DNA from 3 places in the Streptomyces sp. NPDC001108 genome. Region 2 is predicted to be linked to each of the others. Evidence: riboswitches for the same ligand, from Rfam matches in the RefSeq annotation. Region 2 holds a riboswitch; each other region holds the start of a gene.
What was found. Region 2 has a riboswitch for cobalamin ahead of ACWC97_RS05980 (ribonucleoside-diphosphate reductase subunit alpha). Riboswitches for the same ligand answer to the same signal wherever they lie in the genome.
Positions count from the first base shown of each region.

Region 1: another riboswitch for cobalamin. It lies ahead of ACWC97_RS11740 (prenyltransferase/squalene oxidase repeat-containing protein); the one in region 2 lies ahead of ACWC97_RS05980 (ribonucleoside-diphosphate reductase subunit alpha).
Region 3: another riboswitch for cobalamin. It lies ahead of ACWC97_RS25625 (cobalamin biosynthesis protein); the one in region 2 lies ahead of ACWC97_RS05980 (ribonucleoside-diphosphate reductase subunit alpha).

Region 1 is NZ_JBSFKL010000004.1:53,884-61,352, reverse strand. Features, by position in the region: gene ACWC97_RS11750 (energy-coupling factor transporter transmembrane protein EcfT) at 1-823, opposite strand, end outside; gene ACWC97_RS11745 (SCO2322 family protein) at 820-1,521, opposite strand; gene ACWC97_RS11740 (prenyltransferase/squalene oxidase repeat-containing protein) at 1,518-2,810, opposite strand; cobalamin riboswitch at 2,921-3,064, opposite strand; gene ACWC97_RS11735 (mycothiol transferase) at 3,126-3,695, shown strand; gene ACWC97_RS11730 (MBL fold metallo-hydrolase) at 3,766-4,818, opposite strand; gene ACWC97_RS11725 (aldehyde dehydrogenase) at 5,021-6,481, shown strand; gene ACWC97_RS11720 (ferredoxin) at 6,481-6,714, shown strand; gene ACWC97_RS11715 (formylglycine-generating enzyme family protein) at 6,866-7,469, opposite strand, start outside.
Region 2 is NZ_JBSFKL010000002.1:256,138-263,606, forward strand. Features, by position in the region: gene mctP (monocarboxylate uptake permease MctP) at 1-1,596, shown strand, start outside; cobalamin riboswitch at 1,778-1,903, shown strand; gene ACWC97_RS05980 (ribonucleoside-diphosphate reductase subunit alpha) at 2,045-4,447, shown strand; gene ACWC97_RS05985 (ribonucleotide-diphosphate reductase subunit beta) at 4,447-5,466, shown strand; gene ACWC97_RS05990 (hypothetical protein) at 5,553-5,729, opposite strand; gene ACWC97_RS05995 (helix-turn-helix domain-containing protein) at 5,811-6,785, shown strand; gene ACWC97_RS06000 (family 20 glycosylhydrolase) at 6,878-7,469, shown strand, end outside.
Region 3 is NZ_JBSFKL010000013.1:4,059-11,527, reverse strand. Features, by position in the region: gene ACWC97_RS25635 (putative cobaltochelatase) at 1-1,582, opposite strand, end outside; gene ACWC97_RS25630 (cobyric acid synthase) at 1,579-3,141, opposite strand; gene ACWC97_RS25625 (cobalamin biosynthesis protein) at 3,138-4,124, opposite strand; cobalamin riboswitch at 4,264-4,392, opposite strand; gene ACWC97_RS25620 (hypothetical protein) at 4,544-4,774, opposite strand; gene ACWC97_RS25615 (anion permease) at 4,807-6,111, opposite strand; gene ACWC97_RS25610 (class II aldolase/adducin family protein) at 6,338-6,997, shown strand; gene ACWC97_RS25605 (alpha/beta hydrolase) at 7,064-7,469, shown strand, end outside.

The sequences.
Region 1 (7,469 bases), on a different contig from region 2:
CGGCCAGCAGCCCGTATGTACCGGCGCAGACGCCCAGCAGCCCGCCGAGGGTCAGCACGTTCGTGGTGTGCCGGACGGCGCGCGGCACCTGGGCGGTGCGCCCGTACCCGCGCGCGTCCATCGACGCCGCCAGCGCCACCGACCGCTCCAGCGCACCCTCCAGCACCGGCAGCCCGATCTGGAGGACCGCCTTGATCCCCCCGGTCGGACGGCCCCGCAGCCGCCGGGCGGTCCGCAGTCGCAGCACATCGGCGACCATGTTCGGCGCGAAGGTCATCGCGACGACCACCGCCACCCCCGCCTCGTACAGCGCGCCCGGCAGCGACTTCAGCAGCCGGGCCGGGTTGGCCAGCGAGTTCGCCGCCCCGACGCAGATCAGCAGCGCGGCCAGCTTCGCCCCGTCGTACAGGGCGAACACCAGCTGTTCCACGCTGACCCGGCCGCCCAGCCGGATGCCCTGCGCCCAGTCGGGCAGCGGCACTTCGGGGAGGGTGAACAGCACATGCGTACCGGGGATCGGCGACCCGAGGAAGGCCGAGAACACCAGCCGCACCCCGATGACGAACAGCCCGATCCGCACGAACGTCCCGTACGAACGGGCCCACGGCGCGTCCGTGCGGCGCACCGCCACGACGTAACCGGCCACCCCCACCAGCAGCCCGAGCAGCAGGGGGTTGGTGGTCCGGGACGCGGCGGTGGCCAGGCCCAGCGCCCACAGCCACCACGCCCCGGCGGGCAGCGCGTTGCTCCGGGTCGCCTCGGGGGCGCGCAGCGGGCCGCGACGGGTCAGGAGCGTGCCGCCGCCGGTGGGGGCGGCGGTCATCCGCGGCGGCGGCGGGCCTGGACGACTCCGGCGACGCCGAGGAGGAGCACGGCGCCGACACCGACGTACACCCCGGCGGACGGGCCGCCGGAGCCGTCCGGGCCGTCGGCCTGCGCCCGGGGGGAGGCCGGGGCGGCGGTGGTGTCACCGGAGGCGGCGTCACCGGAGGTGGCCGGGGCGGGGTGTCCGTCGCCGGAGACCTGCTCGCCGCAGCCGGTGGCCGGGTAGCCCGCGATGCCGCAGAGCATCCCGTTGCTGTCGTAGCGCAGCGGCCGGGCGACCTTGGCGAGGGCCTCGGCGGCGCTGGCGTCGGGGGCGACCCGCGCGCAGGCGGCGCGCGGTGCGGGCGGGTTCGCACCGCCCGGGGCGTCGGCGGCCGTGCCCGGGTCGATGACCACCGCGACGCGCTTGGTGCCGGAGGTGGCCGGGGTGTCCCCGCAGATCTCCGCGAAGACGGGGGCGCGGCGCGGCTTCGCCGCGTTCTGGGAGTCCTCGCTCACCGCGAACCGGAAGCCCTGCACCTCACCGTCGTCGGGCCGGACCAGCGACGGGCCCTGGGTGGCGTACGCCCAGCCGGAGCCGGACCCCTCCCAGAACGACCAGTACCGGTAACCGGCCGCCTGGGCCGGGGCCGCGCCGACCACGGCCAGCAGCGCGCCGAGGACCAGCAGCACCGCGGCGCTTCCCGCGCGCCTCACGACTGCTGGTTCTTCCGCCGGCCGCTGATCAGGAAGAACGCGCCCGCCGCGACGACCAGTCCGATGCCGATGTACCACCACACGCCGCCGATCACGTCGTCGCCGCTGTGCACCTGGTCCTTCTCCGTGGAGACGTAACCGGTGTCGGCGGACGGGTCGGGGGTGACGATGGAGGCGGGGGCGGGACCGGCCGCGTTCAGCCGGGCGACCAGGTCGACGCCGCCGAAGTCGCGGGCGTCGTCGCCGGTCGCGTGGGCGGCCAGGATGAGCTGGGCGTAGGCGGCCGGGCCGCCCTGCGCGGCCCAGTCCGCGGAGTTCTTCTTCAGCCAGGCGACCGCCCCGGCGGCCTTGTCCCGGTGGCCGGAGGCGGAGAGCGCGACGACCGCGTCCGCGGTGTTGCCGACGTCGGGCAGCGGGGCACTGTCGTCGGAACCGGGCATCGGCGGCTGGTCCAGGTGGCCGGTCTTCGCGAGGGCGCCGACGAGGTAGTGGGCGCCGTTCTGCGCTGCCTGCTCGGGCGTGCGCACGTCACCGGGGCGGCAGACGGGCGCCTTGCCCGGGGCGTTGTTCCCGACCGCCAGGGCCTTGCCCATGGAGCCGAGCACGGCGGCCGCGGTGGCGTCCGCGTTCGCGACGAGCTTGCCCTTCTTGTCCGGCTGGTACGCGAAGGCGCCGCCGGCCTCGTCGCCGGCCGCGTCCTTGCCGCCGCACGGGATCGCCAGCGCGAGGAGCGGGTCGTAGGGCGTCCTGCCGTCCGGGGTGGTGATCTCGGACAGCCGCTGCCCCTGCCGGGCGAGGGCGCCGATCACCAGCGAGGTGGAGTTGGCGTCGCTGGGCGCGCCCGCCGTGTAGCCCCAGCCGCCGTCCTTGTTCTGTACCGACTTCAGCCAGCGCACCCCGTTGTCCACGATGTCCCCGTGGCCGCCGACCTCGACCAGCGCCTGGGTGGCGGCGGCGGTGGCGTTGGTGTCCCGCACCGTCTTGTCGTCGCACGGCACGGAGGCGTCGGGCCGGTAGGCGGCGTACGAGCCGTCGGCGCACTGCTGGCCGATCAGCCACTCCACCGACTTCGCGGCCGGGGTGACCCCTTCGAGCTTCTGCGCCAGGAAGGACAGCGACTGCCGCCACACCCCGTCGTACGTGGGGTCCTTCGTGCCGTACAGCCCGGCGGGCAGGGCGGCGGACGGCGAGGGCGTCGGGGACGGCGCGGCGACCGCGGCCGGCGCGGCGGCCGCGCAGAGCACGGCGGCGGTGGCGGCGAGCGTCGCTGCGCTGCGGCGTACGGTCATGACGGGCGGGTGCCTCTCCTGCGGGGTGAATCCGGGCAGGCACGCTCAGGCACCAGGCTCCGGCCCCGTATACCTCGACGGTGCCGACCACCGGGGGATCCGGTGGTCCGAGCCGGTCACGACCGGGACAGGGCATTCCGACTCACCGTCGGCGAGGACGGCTCACGGCTGCGTGGTCAGTGCCGGATTCGCACCGGCTTCCCCCTGAACGGGCATGATGACGACCCGCCCACTCTACCGGGCGCCCCCAAGCCGCTTCGATGCCGTGTTCGAGGACCGTAAACGAGTGGCATGCGCAGGCGCCGGCGCAGGACGATGGCGCCCATGAACGATCAACCCGCGCGCTGGACCCAGGCAACCGTCCATCCCGACATGTGGGTGGACCCGGACGACGATCCCCGGAGCGAGGAGGGCGCGAGCCCGGAGGGTGAGCTCGCGACGCTCACCCAGTTCCTGGACGACTACCGGCTGACCATGAGGATGAAGTGCGAGGGCCTGGACCCGGAGCAGCTGGCCCGCCGCTCCGTCCCGCCCTCGACGCTCTCCTTGCTCGGCCTCCTGCGCCACCTTGCCGAGGACGAACGGGACTGGCGCAACTGGATCAGCGACGGCGAACCCCTCCCGAAGCTGTACGGGAAGCGCGACGCGGACTTCGACGGGGCCGTGGCCGACCAGGCCGTGATCGACGCCGCCTACGCGGACCTGGAGCGCGAGCAGGCCGCGACCGACGCCGCCCTTGCCGCCCACCCGGACCTTGGCGAGCGGCTCGGCAGGGACCGGATCTCGGTACGGGAGCTTCTGGTGCACCGCATCGAGGAGTACGCCCGCCACTGCGGCCAGGCGGACCTGCTGCGCGAGTGCATCGACGGCCGCGTGGGGCAGTAGCCTCGGCCGTTCGGGGAGCGTCCCGGAGGTCCGCCCACGCCGGTCGTACCGCCCACGTCGCCCACATCGCTCACACCGCGATGTACGCCACCGGCTCGCTCCCCGCCACCGCCTCCGCCCGTCCGAGCTTCACCAGCCGCCGCAGATGCGCCTCGGCCTCCGAGACCGCGATGTTCCGCGAGCCGTGCGGGATCCGCTCCCAGGGCCGGTTCCACTCCATCCGCTCGGCCAGCTGCCACGGCGTCAGCGGCTCGGCCAGCAGCCCGAGCAGCCCGGACAGCCGGTCCTCGTGGTGGTCCAGCAGCTCCCGCACCCGCCCCGCCGCGTCGGTGAAGGCGTACTGGTGGGCGGGGAGCACCTCGGCCGCCCCGAGCCTGCCGATCCGCTCCAGCGAGTCGAGGTAGTCGCCGAGCGGGTCGGTGACCGTGGCGTCGTCCGGGTCCTCGTACAGCCCGATGTGCGGGCTGATCCCCGGCAGCAGATGGTCCCCGGAGAAGAGCCGCCCCCGGCCCGGCAGGTTCCCCGGGTGCTCCTCCTCCAGATGCAGACAGACATGGCCCGGCGTGTGCCCCGGTGTCCAGATCGCCCGCAACCGGCGCCCCGCCAGGTCCAGCAGCTCGCCCGGCACGATCTCCCGGTCCGGCACGGCGGCCCGCAGCCCCGGCAGCGTACGCATCCGCTCCCCGGCGGCCGCCGCCTCCCGCAACGGCGCGAGATGCTCCTCGGGCGCGCCGACCGCGCTCAGCTTCGTCACGAGATACGTCATCCACGTCCCGGGCCGGGAGGCGCGGGTGCGGCGCACGATCGCGGTGTCCGCCGCGTGCATGGCGATCCACGCCCCGGACGCCTCCCGCACCCGCCCGGAGAGCCCGTGGTGGTCCGGGTGGTGATGGGTGATGACCACGCCATGGATGTCGGACACCGCCGTCCCGACCGCCTCCAGCCCGGCGACGAGGGTGTCCCACGCCTCCGGGTCGTCCCAGCCGGTGTCGATCAGCACCGGACCCCGGCCGGTCTCCAGGACGTGCACGAGCGTATGGCCCAGCGGGTTGTCGGGGATCGGCACCTTGATGCTGTGCACGCCCCCGCCGTGGTCGGTCACCTGCGTCACGCGGTCCCCCATCTCTCCCGGCGGGCCGCGGCGAACCGCCCGCCCCACCGCCTGTCGGGCCCAATGCCCCTACTGTAACGAGAACTTGTTCCAGTAGTAGCCCTGGTCGACCAACCGCTGTCCGGGCGTGCGCCCGTGGACTCCTGGAACTGGAACTGGTATCAGTTCTGACGAGTAATCAGTTCACGTATCGGTGCGCGGGAGGCGGCAGGCCATGACCGAGCTAGTCGAACACGGGAAGCTGTTCATCGGCGGTGAGTTGGTCGATCCGCTGGGCCGGGACGTGATCGAGGTCGTCTCGCCCCACACCGAGCAGGTCATCGGCCGGGTGCCGCACGCCTCCGAGGCGGACGTGGACCGGGCCGTCGCCGCCGCGCGCCGGGCCTTCGACGAGGGGCCGTGGTCCCGGACGAGCCTGGACGAGCGGATCGCGGTGGTGAGCCGGATCAAGGACGCGTTCGCCGCCCGGTACGAGGAGTTCGCCCGGGTCATCAGCGCGCAGAACGGCACCCCGTACACGTCGAGCGTCATGGTGCAGGCGCTCGCCGCGATGATGGTGTGGGACTCGGCGCTCACCGTCGCCCGGGACTTCCGCTACGAGGAGCGGCGGGCCGGGGCGCTCGGGCCGCTGCTGGTGCGCCGGGAGCCGGTCGGGGTGGTCGCGGCCGTGGTGCCGTGGAACGTCCCGCAGTTCACCGCCGCCGCCAAGCTCGCGCCCGCGCTGCTGGCCGGCTGCTCCGCCGTGCTCAAGGTCTCCCCGGAGACCCCGCTGGACGCCTATCTGCTGGCGGAGATCGTCGCCGAGGCGGGGCTGCCGGAAGGGGTGCTGTCGATCCTGCCCGCCGACCGGGAGGTCAGCGAGTACCTGGTCGGGCACCCGGGCGTGGACAAGGTGTCGTTCACCGGGTCGGTGGCCGCCGGGCGCCGGGTGATGGAGGTCGCCTCCCGCAACCTCACCAGGGTCACCCTGGAGCTGGGTGGCAAGTCCGCCGCCGTGATCCTGCCCGACGCCGACCTGGACGCGGCCGTCGCGGGCATCGTCCCGTTCGCCTGGATGATCAACGGCCAGGCGTGCGTGGCCCAGACCCGCATCCTCGTACCGCGCTCCCGCTACGACGAGACGGCCGAGGCGTTCGCGGCGGCGGCGGGCGCGCTGAAGGTCGGCGACCCGCTCGACCCCGCCACCGAACTGGGCCCGCTGGTCGCCCGCCGCCAGCAGCAGCGCTCCCTCGACTACATCCGGACCGGGCAGGACGAGGGCGCCAAGATCCTCACAGGCGGCGGCCGCCCGGCCTCCCAGGAGCGCGGCTGGTACGTCGAGCCGACCCTCTTCGGCGATGTCGACAACTCCATGCGCATCGCACGCGAGGAGATCTTCGGCCCGGTCATCTGCCTGCTGCCGTACGGCGACGAGGACGAGGCGGTCAGGATCGCCAACGACTCCGAGTACGGCCTGAGCGGCAGCGTCTGGACCGCCGACACCGAGCACGGCATCGACATCGCCCGCCGCGTCAGGACCGGCACGTACAGCGTGAACACCTTCAGCCTCGACATGCTCGGCCCGTTCGGCGGGTACAAGAACTCCGGCCTGGGCCGGGAGTTCGGCCCCGAGGGGTACGGCGAGTTCTTCGAGCACAAGATGATCCACCTGCCGGCCGGATACGGGGAGGCGTGATGGGGGACCGCTGGTCCGTGGAGGTCGACCGGGGCGTCTGCATCGGCTCCGGCATGTGCCTGAACCACGCCCCGGGCCGCTTCGCCCTGGACACCGCCCGCCAGTCCCACCCGGTGGACGCGGAGACCGACGCCGACGAGAAGGTCCTCACGGCCGCCGAGGGCTGCCCGGTCGAGGCGATCACGATCACCCTGACCGGCTCGGACGAGGTGGTGTTCCCGCCGGAGGAGTAGGCGGTGCGTATCACGTGGGGGAGGCCCGTGGCGGAGTACGTCCGGTACGGGCCGCCCCCGGCCGCCGCGTTCGGCCGGGGTTCGCCCGCGGCGGGAGCCCGGGCCGTCCGGCGCGATCACCGGCACCCGCGAGGTCTTCCCGCGGGCCGGCTCAGTGTGCGCCCGAGCGGGCGAGCCGGAAGCCCACGTCGTCGACCCGGAACGTCGGGTGGCTGCGACGACGGGCCGAGGCGCGGCAGCTCCAGTGCTCGTCGAACCAGCCGCCGCCGCGCAGCACCCGGTAGCTCCCGTACACCTCGGCGTCGTAGACGTCCCAGCACCAGTCCCAGACGTTGCCCAGCATGTCGTGCAGCCCCCACGCGTTGGGCTGCTTGCCGCCCACCTCGTGGACGCGGTCGTCCGCGTTCTCCCGGTACCAGGCGATCGCGTCCAGCTCGCCGTGGCGCGGACCGGTCGTACCGGCGCGGCAGGCGTGCTCCCACTCGGCCTCGGTGGGCAGCCGGTAGCCGTCGGCGCTCCCGTCCCACTCGACGCGCTCGTCGGAGGCGTCGTCGGGGAGGCGGTACGCGGGCGTCAGCCCCTCGCTCAGCGACAGCGCGTTGCAGAACCGCACCGCGTCCCACCACGACACGGACTCGACGGGCAGCCGGTCCCCGCACGCGGCGCCCGGCCGGCCACCGGTGATCCGCGCGTACAGCCCCTGGGTGACGGGCACGGACGCGAGCCGGTACGGAGCCAGCTCGACCGCCCAACTG
Region 2 (7,469 bases):
ATCTTCTTCTTCGTGGCGGTCACGGTCATGGGCTTCCTGGCCGCCCGCTGGCGCAGGGCCGAGAACGAGGCCAGCCTCGACGAATGGGGTCTGGGCGGACGCTCGTTCGGCACCTGGGTGACCTGGTTCCTGCTCGGCGGCGACCTGTACACGGCGTACACCTTCGTCGCCGTACCGGCGGCGATCTACGCGGCGGGCGCGGCGGGCTTCTTCGCCGTTCCGTACACGATCCTGGTGTACCCGCTGATCTTCACCTTCCTGCCCCGGCTGTGGTCGGTCTCGCACAAGCACGGCTACGTCACCACCTCTGACTTCGTCCGCGGGCGGTTCGGCTCGAAGGGGCTGTCGCTGGCGGTCGCCGTCACCGGCATCCTCGCCACCATGCCGTACATCGCGCTCCAACTCGTGGGCATCCAGGCGGTGCTGGACGTGATGGGCGTCGGCGGCGGCGAGAACACGCACTGGTTCATCAAGGACCTGCCGCTGCTGCTCGCGTTCGCGGTGCTCGCCGCGTACACCTACTCGTCCGGGCTGCGCGCGCCCGCGCTGATCGCGTTCGTCAAGGACGGGCTGATCTACCTGGTCATCGCCGTGGCGATCATCTACATCCCGATCAAGCTGGGCGGCTTCCACGACATCTTCGCCAAGGCGGGCGAGGCGTTCTCCGAGACCAGTCCGACCACCGGCAAGCCGCGCGGCGCACTCGCCCCGGGCGAGGCGGGCCAGTGGGGGTACGCGACCCTGGCGCTGGGCTCGGCGCTGGCGCTGTTCATGTATCCGCACTCCATCACGGCGACGCTCTCCAGCCGCAGCCGCAACGTGATCCGGCGCAACACCACGATCCTGCCGCTGTACTCGCTGATGCTGGGCCTGCTGGCGCTGCTCGGCTTCATGGCGATCGCCGCCGGGATCAAGGTGGACAACGGGCAGCTCGCCATCCCGCAGCTGTTCGAGAACATGTTCCCGGACTGGTTCGCGGGGGTGGCCTTCGCCGCGATCGGCATCGGCGCGCTGGTGCCCGCCGCCATCATGTCGATCGCCGCGGCGAACCTCTTCACCCGCAACATCTACAAGGACTTCCTGAGGCCCGACGCCACCCCGGAGCAGGAGACCAAGGTATCCAAGCTGGTGTCGCTGCTGGTCAAGGTCGGTGCGCTGGCCTTCGTCCTCACCATGGACAAGACCGTCGCGATCAACTTCCAGCTCCTCGGCGGGATCTGGATCCTCCAGACGATGCCGGCCCTGGTCGGCGGGCTGTTCACCCGCTGGTTCCACCGCTGGGCGCTGCTCGCGGGCTGGGCGGTCGGCATGGTGTACGGGACGGTCGCCGCGTACGGGGTCGCCTCGCCGACCCAGAAGCACTTCGGCGGTTCGTCGGCGGAGATCCCCGGCATCGGCGAGATCGGCTACATCGGCCTCACCGCGTTCGTGCTGAACGTGGTCGTGACGGTGGTGCTGACCTTCGTCCTGAACGCCGTGAAGGCGCCCGCCGGTACGGACGAGACCTCGCCGGCCGACTACACGGCCGACGCGGGCGACCCGGGCGTGCGGGCGGAGCTCCCGCCGGCCACCGCGGGGGCTCCGGGCGGCCACTGACGGCCCGCTTCCCGGCGCCCCGGGAACACCCTCCGGCAGGGCCCGTCACCGGGCCTCCACGGCCCGTTCCCGCCCCTTCCCGAGGGGCGGGGGCGGGCCGCCCGCCGTTGCGGGAGCGGCCTGATCCTGCGTCGTACGACACAACATGTGGGGGCTGCCTCATCGGGCGGCCCCCACATGTATGCTCATCCTCGCTGTCGTCGCAGGGGAATCCGGTGCGAATCCGGAACTGTCCCGCAACGGTGTATCCCGTGCGCTTTTGCGCACCCGAGCCAGTCCGAGGACCTGCCGACAGCGCATCCGGCTCGACCGAACCGGATGCCCAGACGTCCGGGCCTCGCGGTTGGGCCGGTGGACGCCGCGCGGAGTGCTGCCCCGGCCCGGGTGCGTCCTTCGCGGGCTGCCCCGTTCCCCCGCCGGCCCCGAGCCGAGCGTGGGAGAGCAACACGTGACCATCGCGCCAGCCGATCCGGCTTCAGTCGCCGCGTCCGTCGAGTCCGAGGCAGCCGCACAGGACGGTCCCGGAGCGGCGCTGCTGCGGACCCTGACCGCCCTCACCGCCGATCTGCCCGACACCGACCCCGGCCGGGTCGCCGCCGCCGCCCTGCGCGGCCGCAGCGCGCGGGCGGACGAGGCGGAGCTGCGTGCGCTGGCCACCGAGGCGGCCGCGGGCCTGATCTCCGAGGACCCCGCGTACTCCCGGCTGGCCGCCCGCCTGCTGACCCTCGCCATCGCGGACGAGGCGGCGGGCCAGGGCGCGGTCTCCTTCTCCGCGTCGGTCGCCGTGGGGCACCGCGAGGGCCTGATCGCGGACCGCACCGCCGCCTTCGTCGCCCGGCACGCACCGGCGCTGGACGCGCTGGTGGACCAGTCCCTCGCCGACGGCGCGGACGACCGCTTCGGCTACTTCGGGCTGCGCACCCTGCACAGCCGCTACCTGCTGCGCCACCCGCACACCCGCCAGGTCGTCGAGACCCCGCAGCACTTCATGCTCCGGGTGGCGTCCGGGCTCGCCGAGGACGAGTCGCAGCGCGCCCTGGACGAGGTGGCGGCGCTGTACGGCCTGATGAGCCGGCTCGACTACCTGCCCTCCTCCCCCACCCTGTTCAACTCCGGTACCCGGCACCCGCAGATGTCCTCCTGCTACCTGCTGGACTCGCCGCTGGACGAGCTGGACTCGATCTACGACCGCTACCACCAGGTGGCCCGGCTCTCGAAGCACGCGGGCGGCATCGGCCTCTCGTACTCCCGTATCCGCTCGCGCGGTTCGCTGATCCGCGGCACCAACGGGCACTCCAACGGCATCGTGCCGTTCCTCAAGACGCTGGACGCCTCGGTCGCCGCCGTCAACCAGGGGGGCCGCCGCAAGGGCGCCGCCGCCGTCTACCTGGAGACCTGGCACGCGGACATCGAGGAGTTCCTGGAGCTGCGCGACAACACGGGCGAGGACCAGCGGCGCACGCACAACCTGAACCTGGCGCACTGGGTGCCGGACGAGTTCATGCGCCGGGTCGAGGCGGACGGCGAGTGGTCGCTGTTCTCCCCGGTCGACGTGCCCGACCTGGTCGACCTGTGGGGCGACGCGTTCGACGCCGCGTACCGGGCCGCCGAGGCGAAGGGGCTGGCCCGCCGGACGCTCCCGGCCCGCGAGCTGTACGGCCGGATGATGCGCACCCTCGCCCAGACCGGCCAGGGCTGGATGACCTTCAAGGACGCCTCCAACCGGACCGCGAACCAGACCGCCGAGCCGGGCAGCGTCGTCCACTCGTCGAACCTGTGCACCGAGATCCTGGAGGTCACCGACGACGGTGAGACCGCCGTCTGCAACCTGGGCTCGGTCAACCTCGGCGCGTTCGTCGCCGGCGGCTCCATCGACTGGGAGCGGCTGGACGCCACCGTCCGCACCGCCGTGACCTTCCTGGACCGGGTCGTCGACATCAACTTCTACCCGACCGAGCAGGCGGGCCGCTCCAACGCCCAGTGGCGCCCGGTGGGCCTGGGCGCCATGGGGCTCCAGGACGTCTTCTTCCAGCTGCGGCTGCCGTTCGACTCGCCGGAGGCCCGCGCGCTCTCCACCCGGATCTCCGAGCGGATCATGCTCGCCGCCTACGAGGCGTCCTGCGAGCTCGCCGAGCGCTCGGGCCCGCTGCCCGCCTGGGAGCGGACGCGCGCGGCGCGCGGGGTGCTGCACCCCGACCACTACGACACCGGGCTGAACTGGCCGGAGCGCTGGGAGGCGCTGCGCGCCCGGGTCGCGAAGTCCGGCATGCGCAACTCGCTCCTGCTGGCCATCGCGCCGACCGCGACGATCGCCTCGATCGCCGGGGTGTACGAGTGCATCGAGCCGCAGGTCTCCAACCTCTTCAAGCGCGAGACGCTCAGCGGTGAGTTCCTCCAGGTCAACGCGTACCTGGTGGAGGAGCTGAAGCAGCTCGGCGTGTGGGACGCGCGGACCCGTGAGGCGCTGCGCGAGGCGAGCGGCTCGGTGCAGGGCTTCGCCTGGATCCCCGAGGACGTGCGGGCGCTGTACCGCACCGCGTGGGAGATCCCGCAGCGCGGCCTGATCGACATGGCGGCGGCCCGTACCCCGTTCCTGGACCAGAGCCAGTCGCTGAACCTGTTCCTGGAGACGCCGACGATCGGCAAGCTCTCCTCGATGTACGCGTACGCCTGGAAGCAGGGGCTGAAGACGACGTACTACCTGCGCTCGCGCCCGGCGACCCGGATCGCCCGCGCGGCCTCCGGCCAGGCCGCCGCCGCCCCCCTTCCCGTACAGCAGGCGTCGGCACCCGACGCGGACGCGATCGCCTGCTCCCTCGAAAACCCCGAGTCCTGCGAGGCATGCCAGTAATGAGCTCCACCCACTCCGAGAAGAACCTGCTGGACCCGGGTTTCGAGCTGACCCTGCGTCCGATGCGCTACCCGGACTTCTACGAGCGCTACCGGGACGCGATCAAGAACACCTGGACGGTGGAGGAGGTCGACCTCCACTCCGACGTCGCCGACCTGGCCAAGCTGTCGCCGGGCGAGCAGCACATGATCGGGCGGCTCGTCGCGTTCTTCGCGACCGGTGACTCGATCGTCTCCAACAACCTCGTGCTGACGCTGTACAAGCACATCAACTCCCCCGAGGCGCGGCTGTACCTGTCGCGGCAGCTCTTCGAGGAGGCCGTGCACGTCCAGTTCTATCTGACGCTGCTGGACACCTATCTGCCCGATCCGCAGGACCGGGCGGCGGCGTTCGACGCGGTCGAGGAGATCCCCTCGATCCGCGAGAAGGCCCAGTTCTGCTTCAAGTGGATGGACTCGGTCGAGAAGATCGAGCGGCTGGAGACGAAGGCCGACCGCCGCCGCTTCCTGCTCAACCTGATCTGCTTCGCGGCGTGCATCGAGGGGCTGTTCTTCTACGGCGCGTTCGCATACGTCTACTGGTTCCGCTCGCGGGGTCTGCTGCACGGTCTGGCCACCGGCACCAACTGGGTGTTCCGGGACGAGACGATGCACATGAACTTCGCGTTCGAGGTGGTGGACACCGTCCGCAAGGAGGAGCCCGACCTCTTCGACGACGAGCTCCAGCAGCAGGTCACCGACATGCTGAAGGAGGCCGTGGCGGCGGAGCTCCAGTTCGGCCGCGACCTGTGCGGCGACGGGCTGCCGGGCATGAACACCGACTCGATGCGGCAGTACCTGGAGTGCGTCGCCGACCAGCGCCTGACCCGGCTGGGCTTCCCGGCGGTCTACGGCTCGGAGAACCCGTTCTCGTTCATGGAGCTGCAGGGCGTGCAGGAGCTGACGAACTTCTTCGAGCGCCGCCCGTCCGCCTACCAGGTCGCGGTGGAGGGGTCCGTCTCCTTCGACGACGACTTCTAGGCGGAAGAGGCCGGTCCCGCCGGGTACGCGGCGGGACCGGCCTTCTGCTGTACGGGGGACTCGGGGCGGTGGCCCCGGACACGGCATCAGACGCGGGCCCAGCTTCTGACGTACGGGCGTCTCGGGGCGGGGGCGGGGGCCGGGGCCTCCGCGGCGCGCAGCTCGCGGTCGATGCGGCGCTCCCGGGCGAGCCCGGCCAGGGTGGGTGCCAGGAAAAGAACGATGAGTGCGGAGATGCCGAGTACGTTCTCGATTGCGGTCATGGCTCCACTCTCGCCCCCGCCGAAGGATCGCGGCAGTGGCAGGACTGTCATGGAGCATCGAATTACTGCCACACTGGTGCCATGCTGAACAATGTCGCCGCACTGCTGCTGGACGAGGTCCACCCCTTCGAGCTGGGGGTGCTGTGCGAGGTCTTCGGGCTCGACCGCAGTGACGAGGGGCTGCCGTTCCACGACTTCGCGGTGGTCTCGGCCGAGGGACCGGTGCTGCGCACCCACGCCGGTTTCACCCTCAGCACACCGCACGGCCTCGACCGTCTGGAGGAGGCCGACCTGATCGCCATCCCGGCCGGCGGCCACTACGTGGACCGGGAGTACCCCGAGGATGCCCTGGACGCGCTGCGCCGGGCGGTGGACCGGGGCGCCCGGGTGCTGAGCGTCTGCTCCGGCGCGTACGTGCTCGGCGCGGCCGGGCTGCTGGACGGGCGCCGCTGCACCACCCACTGGCGGCACACCGAGGAGCTGGCCCGCCGCTACCCGCGGGCCGTCGTCGAGCCCGACGTGCTGTACGTGGACGAGGGCCAGATCATCACCTCGGCCGGAACCGCCGCCGGGATCGACGCCTGCCTGCATCTGATCCGGCAGTCCTACGGGCCGGACGCCGCCAACGCCATCGCCCGCCGCATGGTGGTGCCGCCGCACCGGGACGGCGGGCAGGCCCAGTACATCGAGCGGCCGCTGCCCCGCACCTCCTGCGACACCGTGGGCGAGACGCTCGTCTGGATGGAGCGCCACCTCGACGAGGAGATGACCGTCGACCAACTGGCCGCGCAGGCCCACATGTCGCCGCGCACCTTCGCCCGCCGCTTCCAGCAGGAGACCGGCACGACGCCGTACCGCTGGCTGCTGCGCCAGCGGGTCCTCCTCGCGCAGCACCTGCTGGAGACGTCCGACGAGACGGTGGACACCATCGCCGGGCGCACCGGTTTCGGGACCGCCGCCGCCCTGCGCCACCAGTTCGTCCGCTCCCTGGGCACCACGCCGAACGCGTACCGCCGCACCTTCCGCGGACCGGGCGCCGTCGTCGACGTGGCCTGAACCTCGGCAGGTCTGACGTCGGACGATTCGTCCAAGCGCTCGCCGCACCTGTCCATGGACCGATGCCCGGCGGGCCCAGCAGGGTCTCGGGCATGGACATGCAGAAGACAGGACGAAGGACCATCGGGGCCCTGGTCGTCGCGCTCGCCGCCGCACTGCTGCCCTGGCAGAGCGCCTCGGCCACGGACTCCCCCACCACCGCTGCCCCGCCCGAGGTACTGCCCTCGCTACGGCAGTGGCAGCCCGCCGAGGGCGAGTTCACCCTGACCGGCCGGACCCGGATCGTGCTGGCCGGGGTGCGGGACGGCCGGACGACCGCCGATGCCCGGCGGTTCGCCGGTGAGCTGGCCACCGGCCGGGCCCCGGTGACGCGGGGCGCGGCGGCCCGGGGCGGGGACGTCGTACTGCGCCAGGACCCCTCGCTGAAGAGCTCGCTGGGCACGGAGGGCTACCGGCTCGATGTCGGGGACCGGATCACGGTCACCGCCGCGACCTCCACCGGCGTCTTCTACGGCTCCCGGACCGTGCTCCAGTTGCTGAACGACGACGGCAGGGCCGCGCGCGGCACCGCGACCGACGTACCCGCGTACCGGGAGCGCGGAGTGGGCGTCTGCGCCTGCTACATCAATGTGTCGATTCCCTGGTTCGAGCGGCTGCTCAAGGACATGGCGTCCCAGAAGCTCA
Region 3 (7,469 bases), on a different contig from region 2:
CCTTGTCCCGCCGCTGGTACGCGTCGAGCAGCAGCGACAGCACCGCGCCCTTCACGGCCGCCATCCGCTGCCGGGCCGCCATCGACCCGGAGGCGTCCACCACGAAGAGCACCAGGTTCCCCTCGCGCCCCTCCCGCGTCGCCTGCCGCAGATCGTCCCGCCGGACCACCAGCCCGCGCCCCGACCGGCCGCGCGCCCGCTGGTGCGGGGCGGCGGCCCGGACCGTCGCGGCCAGGTGCAACTTGGTCAGGGCGCCCTCCGGGCGTCGCGCGCCGGTGGTGCGCCCGTGCTCGGTACGGGCCCGGGAGCGCCGCCCCGCCGCGCCCTCGCCCAGGCCGGGGACGCTCAGCGTCTTCGTACGGAACGGCTCGGTGGCGCCCACCGGGCGCTGCTCGCCGCCCCCGGACGGCCGGCCCTGCTCCTGGCCCCGCTCCTGGCCCTGGCCCTGCTCCGGTACGGAGGGGCCGGGCGTGTCGTCGGCGCCCTGCCCGGGGTCCTGCGGCGTGCCCGGGCCGTCGTCCCGCGGCGGCCGGCCGCCGCCGTCCGGGCCGTCCGGGTCCGGATCGTCGTCCCCGCCGTTCCGCTCCAGCGTGTCGTCCAGCTTCTCCTCGTCGAGCCCCGGCGCGTCGAAGGGGTTGCGCCGCCGCCGGTGCGGGAGGGCGAGCAGCGCCGCCTGCCGCACGTCCTCGGCGAGCACCTCCGTACGCCCCGCCCAGGCGGCCAGCGCCGTGGCCGTCCGCGCCATCACGATGTCCGCGCGCATCCCGTCGACCTCGAAGGCGGCGCAGGTCGCGGCGATCTGCCGCAGCGGCGCGTCGCCGAGGACCACCGCGGGCAGCAGCGCCCGCGCGGCGGCGATCCTCGCCCGCAGCGCCTCCTCCTCCCCGGCCCAGCCGGCCGCGAACCCCGCCGGGTCGTCGTCGTACGCCAGCCGCCGCCGCACCACCTCGACCCGCTGGTCGGTCTCCCGGGACGCGGCGACCTCGACGGTCAGCCCGAACCGGTCCAGCAGCTGCGGCCGCAGCTCGCCCTCCTCCGGGTTCATCGTCCCGACCAGCAGGAAACGCGCCGCGTGCCGGACCGAGACGCCCTCCCGCTCCACGTACGACGCGCCCATGGCGGCCGCGTCCAGCAGCAGGTCCACCAGGTGGTCGTGGAGCAGGTTGACCTCGTCGACGTAGAGGATGCCCCGGTGCGCGTCGGCCAGCAGCCCCGGCTCGAACGCTTTCACGCCCTCGGCGAGCGCCCGCTCGATGTCGAGCGCCCCCACGAGCCGGTCCTCCGACGCGCCGACCGGCAGCTCCACCATCCGGGCGTCCCGCGACACACCGGCCCCCGGCTCGTGCGGGCCGTCCGGACACGCCGGGTCGGCCGCCGCCGGATCGCAGGAGAACCGGCACCTCGGCATGACGGCCACCGGCGGCAGCAGCGCCGACAGCGCGCGTACGGCGGTGCTCTTCGCGGTGCCCTTCTCGCCCCGCACCAGCACCCCGCCGATGGCCGGCGAGACGGAGTTGAGCAACAGGGCGAGCTGCAGGTCCTGCTGCCCGACGACGGCGGTGAACGGGAAATGCGTACTCACTGGGCGGTCCCTCCTGCGTCTTTCGCGGATGTACGGGGATGAGGCAGGGCGCCGCCGGGCGCCCCGGGCGGGACGAACGGGAGCCCCGGCGGCGCGCCCGACTCGATGAGCCGGAGCAGCGCGTCGGTGTCGGCGTGCTCCTCGATCAGGTCGCCGAGCCGGTCCAGCTGCTCCTCGCGCAGCGCGCCGAAGGAGGTGTCGGGGGCGGGGACGAAACGCCGGCCGGCGGCCCGCGCCACCTCGGCCAGGAAGCGGCGGCGGAACGCGTCGCTCTCCAGCGAGCCGTGCCAGTGGGTGCCCCACACCGCCCCCACCCGGCAGCCGTCCAGGAACGGCTCGCCGCCGAGGACGTCCGCCACCCCGTGGTGGATCTCGTACCCCTCCACGGGGGCGCCGAGCGCCTCGCCGACCGGCCGGGCCAGGGTCTTCTCCCGGTCGAAGCGGACGCGCACGGGCAGCAGACCGAGGCCCTCGACGCGGCCGGCCCGGGACTCCACCTCGTCCTCGATGTGCTCGCCCAGCAGCTGGAAGCCGCCGCAGATGCCGAGGACCGGCCGGCCCGCGGCCGCGCGCCGCGCCAGCGCGTCGGCGAGTCCGCGCTCCCGGAGCCAGGCCAGCGCCTTGACCGTGCCCCGGGTGCCCGGCACCACGACCAGGTCGGCGTCGGACAGCTCCTCGGCCCGGTCCACGAACCGGACGACGACCCCGGGTTCGGCGGCCAGCGCGTCCACATCCGTGAAGTTCGACATCAGCGGCACCGCGCACACCGCGACCCGCAGCACGTCCTCGCCGTGCGGCGGTGCGACGGCCGACTCGCGCACCGCCCCGCGCAGCGAGACCCGCAGCCCGTCCTCCTCGTCGATGCCGAGCCCGTGGGCGAAGGGCAGCACCCCGTACGTCGGCCGCCCGGTCAGCCCGCGCAGCATGTCCAGACCGGGCTCCAGCAACGACACGTCACCGCGGAACTTGTTCACCAGATAGCCCGCGACCAGCGCCTGGTCCTCGGGGGCCAGCAGCGCGGTCGTACCGAAGAACGACGCGAAGACGCCGCCCCGGTCGATGTCGCCGACCACCACCACCGGGAAGTCCGCCGCCCGCGCGATGCCCATGTTCACGATGTCGGTGCGCCGCAGGTTGATCTCGGCCGGGCTGCCCGCCCCCTCGCAGATCACCGCGTCGTACGTGGCCCGCAGCTGCTCCAGGCAGTCGGTGACCGTGCCGAACAGGGCCTCCTGCCGGCCGCCGTGGTAGCCGCGCGCGCTCATCTCGCCGACCGGCCTCCCCATCAGGACGACCTGGCTGGAGCGGTCGCCGCCGGGCTTCAGCAGGACCGGGTTCATCAGCGCGGCCGGCTCGACGCGGGCGGCCTGCGCCTGCATGGCCTGGGCGCGCCCGATCTCGGCGCCCTCGCGGGTGACGAACGAGTTCAACGACATGTTCTGCGCCTTGAAGGGCGCCACCTTCACGCCCCGGCGCACCAGCCAGCGGCAGATGCCCGCGGTGACGACGCTCTTGCCCGCGTCCGAGGTGGTTCCGGCGACCAGCAGTCCGCCGCTCATGCGCTCCTCCGTCCGGTACCGGTCCGCCGCGCGGCGATCCGTCGTGCGGCGAGGCCGGCACCGAGCCGCCCCGCCACGCACACGCCGAGGGCCAGCGCGCCGACCCGCCGCGACAGCCGCACCGCGCGTTCGATGTCCGCGCCCTCCACGGCCCTGCCGCGCTCCCCGTTGAGCACCGGGCGGTGTTCGACCCGGCCGCCGTACGCGAGGGTCCCGCCCAGCCGTACGCCGAGCGCCCCGGCGAACGCGGCCTCCACCGGACCCGCGTTCGGGCTGGGATGTCTGGCGGCATCGGCCCGCCAGGCGTGCAGCGCGTCCCGGGGGCGGCCCCCGGCCGCCACCGCGAGCAGGGCGGTGAGCCGGGCGCCGGGCCAGCCCGCGAGGTCGTCGAGGCGGGCCGAGGCCCAGCCGTACCGGCGCAGCCGTGGCGACCTGTGGCCGACCATGGCGTCGAGGGTGTTGACGGCCCGGAACCCGGCCAGCCCGGGAACCCCGGCCACCGCGCCCCACACCAGGGCGCCGACCACGGCGTCCGAGGTGTTCTCCGCCACGGACTCCACCACGGCACGGGCGATCTGCGGGCCGTCCAGGGACTGCGGGTCGCGCCCGCACAGATGCGGCAGCCGCTCCCGGGCCAGGGCGATGTCACCGGCCTCCAGCGCGCCGCCGATGGCCCGCGCCTCCCGGCCCAGGGAGGTGCCGCCGACGACGGACCAGGTGGCGGCGGCGGTCAGCGCCACGGAGGCGGCGGGGCTGCGGCGCACCGCGCGGGCGGCCACCGCACCACCGCCCACGGCGGCTCCGGCGCAGATCAGGGTGTGCAGCGCGCCCCAGCCGCGGTGGTCGTGCCACAGGCGGCGCTCGACGCCCGCCGCGGCCCGCCCGAAGGCGGCGACCGGGTGGCCCCTGCGGGGGTCACCGAGCAGCAGGTCGCCGAGGAGACCGGCGGTGGCGCCGTACGCGAAGATGCGGTCGGCTCGCACGGCTCAGCCGGCCGTCGCGCCGCGGCGGACTCTCGTACGGAAGGCATCGGGGCCTGGGACGGCGGGCGCATGGCGGCCGGGCATGGCGATATGTCCTCACTCAGGGTCCGCGCCCTGGTTCGACGTGACCGGCGACGAGAGTCTCCTGGCTCCCGGATCCGCGGGGCCCCCGGCCTTCCAGCCCGCTCGCGCGCGCCGTGACGTCCGGTGTGGGGGACCGCTCCCCGGTGACAGTGGCGGGACCGCGCCGGATTCGCACCGGCTTCCTCTGCTGTCGCCGTAATTGGCTCCGGCAGTCCACCATGCCCCGCGAAGGCCCGTCAACCTGCCGTTGACCTGCGGCGGGGCAGTGTGCCGAGACGCACATCGGGCCGGGCACCCGGGGGTGTCCGGCCCGATGCGGGCGTGCGCGGGGCGGGTCAGGCGACGATCAGGAAGATGCCGTACCCGACGGCCGCCGCGCAGAGCGCGAAGCAGGCGTACGCGCCGGCGCGGGCCAGCAGCGGCGAGCCGCCGGAGCCGCCCTGCGCAGCCGGTTCGGGCTGCTTGGAGAGGCCGACGATGCCCAGGGTGAAGAGACCCACCAGCGCGACGGTGACCACGAGGGAGACACCGAAGACGGAGCCGAGGGCCGCCCAGTCGATTTTCATGCTGATTCCTTAGACGGTCGGTGCGGGACCGGTCAGACGGCGGCGGGCTGCGCCGGGTCCTGAGGGGCCTTGGGCGTGACCGGGAGGGCGGTCACGACGGCCGCGGCCGGGGCGGCGGCGGGGGTGGTGGCGGCCTGGGCCGCGGTGGTGGGCGGCGGGCTGACGGCGGCGATGGCCGTGGTGACGACACCGGCGGGCTCGGCGGGGACCGGCGCCGGGGCCCCGGACCCCGGGGCGACGTCGTCGTGGCCGACCGGCTTGCGGCGGGAGAGCAGCCAGATCGAGCCGGAGCCCAGGACCAGCAGGGCCGCGACCACGACGACGCCCCAGGTGCCCTGCTTGGTGAGCAGCTCCGCGCCCGCGCCGACCAGACCGGCGGCCGGCAGGGTCAGGCCCCAGGCGACGAACATCCGGGTGGCGGTGGACCAGCGGACCACACCGCCCTGGCGGCCGAGGCCCGCGCCCATCACGGCGCCGGAGCACGACTGCGTGGTGGAGAGCGAGAAGCCGAGGTGCGAGGAGGCCAGGATGACCGTGGCCGCGCTGGTCTGGGCGGCGAAGCCCTGCGGCGGCTTGAGGTCGGTGAGGCCGCTGCCCATGGTGCGGATGATGCGCCAGCCGCCCAGGTAGGTGCCGAGCGCGATGGCGAGACCGGCGGAGACGATCACCCAGACCGGCGGGTTGGCCCCGGGGTGCAGGACCCCGCCGGTGACCAGGGCCAGCGTGATGATGCCCATGGTCTTCTGCGCGTCATTGGTGCCGTGGGCGAGGGAGACCAGCCCGGCCGAGGCGATCTGGCCGGCCCGGTAGCCCTTGGCGGTGGCCTTCTCCTGGGCCTCGTCGCGGATCTTCCCGCCGATCCGGTACGTCAGCCGGGTGGCCAGCAGCGCGGCGACACCGGCGACGATCGGGGCGGCGACCGCGGGGAGCAGCACCTTGGTGACGACGGTGCCGCCGTTGACGGACGACCAGCCCGCCGACATCACGGCCGCGCCGATCAGACCGCCGAACAGGGCGTGCGACGAGCTGGAGGGCAGCCCGACCAGCCAGGTCAGCAGATTCCAGAGGATGGCGCCGACGAGTGCCGCGAAGATCACTTCTGTGCGCAACCCGTCCTCGTTGACGATCCCGCCGGAGATCGTCTTGGCGACCTCCACCGACAGGAACGCGCCGACGAGATTGAGAACGGCGGACATGGCCACCGCGGTCTTCGGTCTGAGTGCACCGGTCGAGATGGTGGTCGCCATCGCGTTCGCGGTGTCGTGGAAACCGTTCGTGAAATCGAACACTAGAGCTGTCACGATCACAATCGCGAGGAGCAGCGTGATGTGTTCCATTTACCCAGGCAATCGTTCGACGTCATTGGCATGTGGACCGTAGGCAACCTGGGTAAACGGAAGATGAACTGGGGAGGGCACTGTGGTGACTCCAACCGGAGTCACGGCGTTCCGTTTCTGTTCGAGGTGTGTTCCCCGGAAGGCGGAACGCGGTGGTCCGCCCGGCCCTGTACCCATCGCTCCCCAGGGCTGACAGGATCGGTCCATGAGCGATCAGCTTCGGCGCATGAGCGATCAGCAATGTGACGCGATCGGACGGGCGTGGGACGGGGTCGTCGCCACCGCGCGGCGGACGGCGGCCGAGGGGCTCGTCGTCGGGACGTCGGGAAACGTGTCGGCCCGGGTCGGCTCCACCATCCTCGTCACCCCCAGCGGAGTGCCCTACGACCGGCTGCGCCCCGAGGACGCCGTGGGCGTCGATCCGGACGGCAACCGCCTCTTCGGCGACCTGGTCCCGACCAGCGAACTCCCGCTCCACCTCGCCGTCTACCGGAACACGGACGCCGCCGCCGTCGTCCACACCCACGCGGTGCACGCCACGGCCGTCTCCACCCTGGTCGCCGAGATCCCCCCGGTCCACTACGCAGCCGCCATGCTCGGCGGCCCCGTCCGCGTCGCCGCCTACGCCCGCTACGGCACCCCCGAACTGGCCGAGTACATGCTTACCGCCCTCCGGGACCGCACCGGCTGCCTGCTCCGCAACCACGGCACCGTCACCTACGGGGCCACCCTGGACCAGGCGTACGACCGGACCGCCCAGCTCGAATGGCTCTGCCGCCTCTGGCTCGCCGCGAGCTCCGTCCCCGGACACACCCCGAGCCTGCTCACCCCGGACCAGCTGGACGAGGTGGGCGAGGCGCTCAAGGGATACGGACAGCCGGGCTGACCCGACCGGCCCAGCACACGGCCCCGTCCGCTGGCAGCGCGCCCCCGCCGCCACGAGACTGGGGCCGTGCGCCCGGCAACGATCACGGCAGCAGCCGTCACCACGGTCCTCGGCGTCGGCGCGGCGGCGGTCGCGGCCGGCCGGTACGCCAGCGACGTCGCCCTGCGGGCCCCCGCGGGGCGCCCGCTCCCCGCCGACCGCCGACTCACCGTCCACGCCACGGCGGCCGGCCAGGTCACCCTCACCCGCTCCTTCACCGCCCTGCGTCCCGGCACGTACGGACTGGTCGGCGACGACGTCCACGCCGTGGTCGGCCCGGTGATCGAGAACGCCCACGCCGCCCCCGACACCGTCGTCCGCCGACTGGAACGCGTGGACCGGGGCACCCTGGAGCCCGGCGACAAGGTCCGGGTGACCCCGCAGCTGTTCAGCGGCGACCCCTCCCGCGCCCTCGGCCTCGCCCACGAGGAGG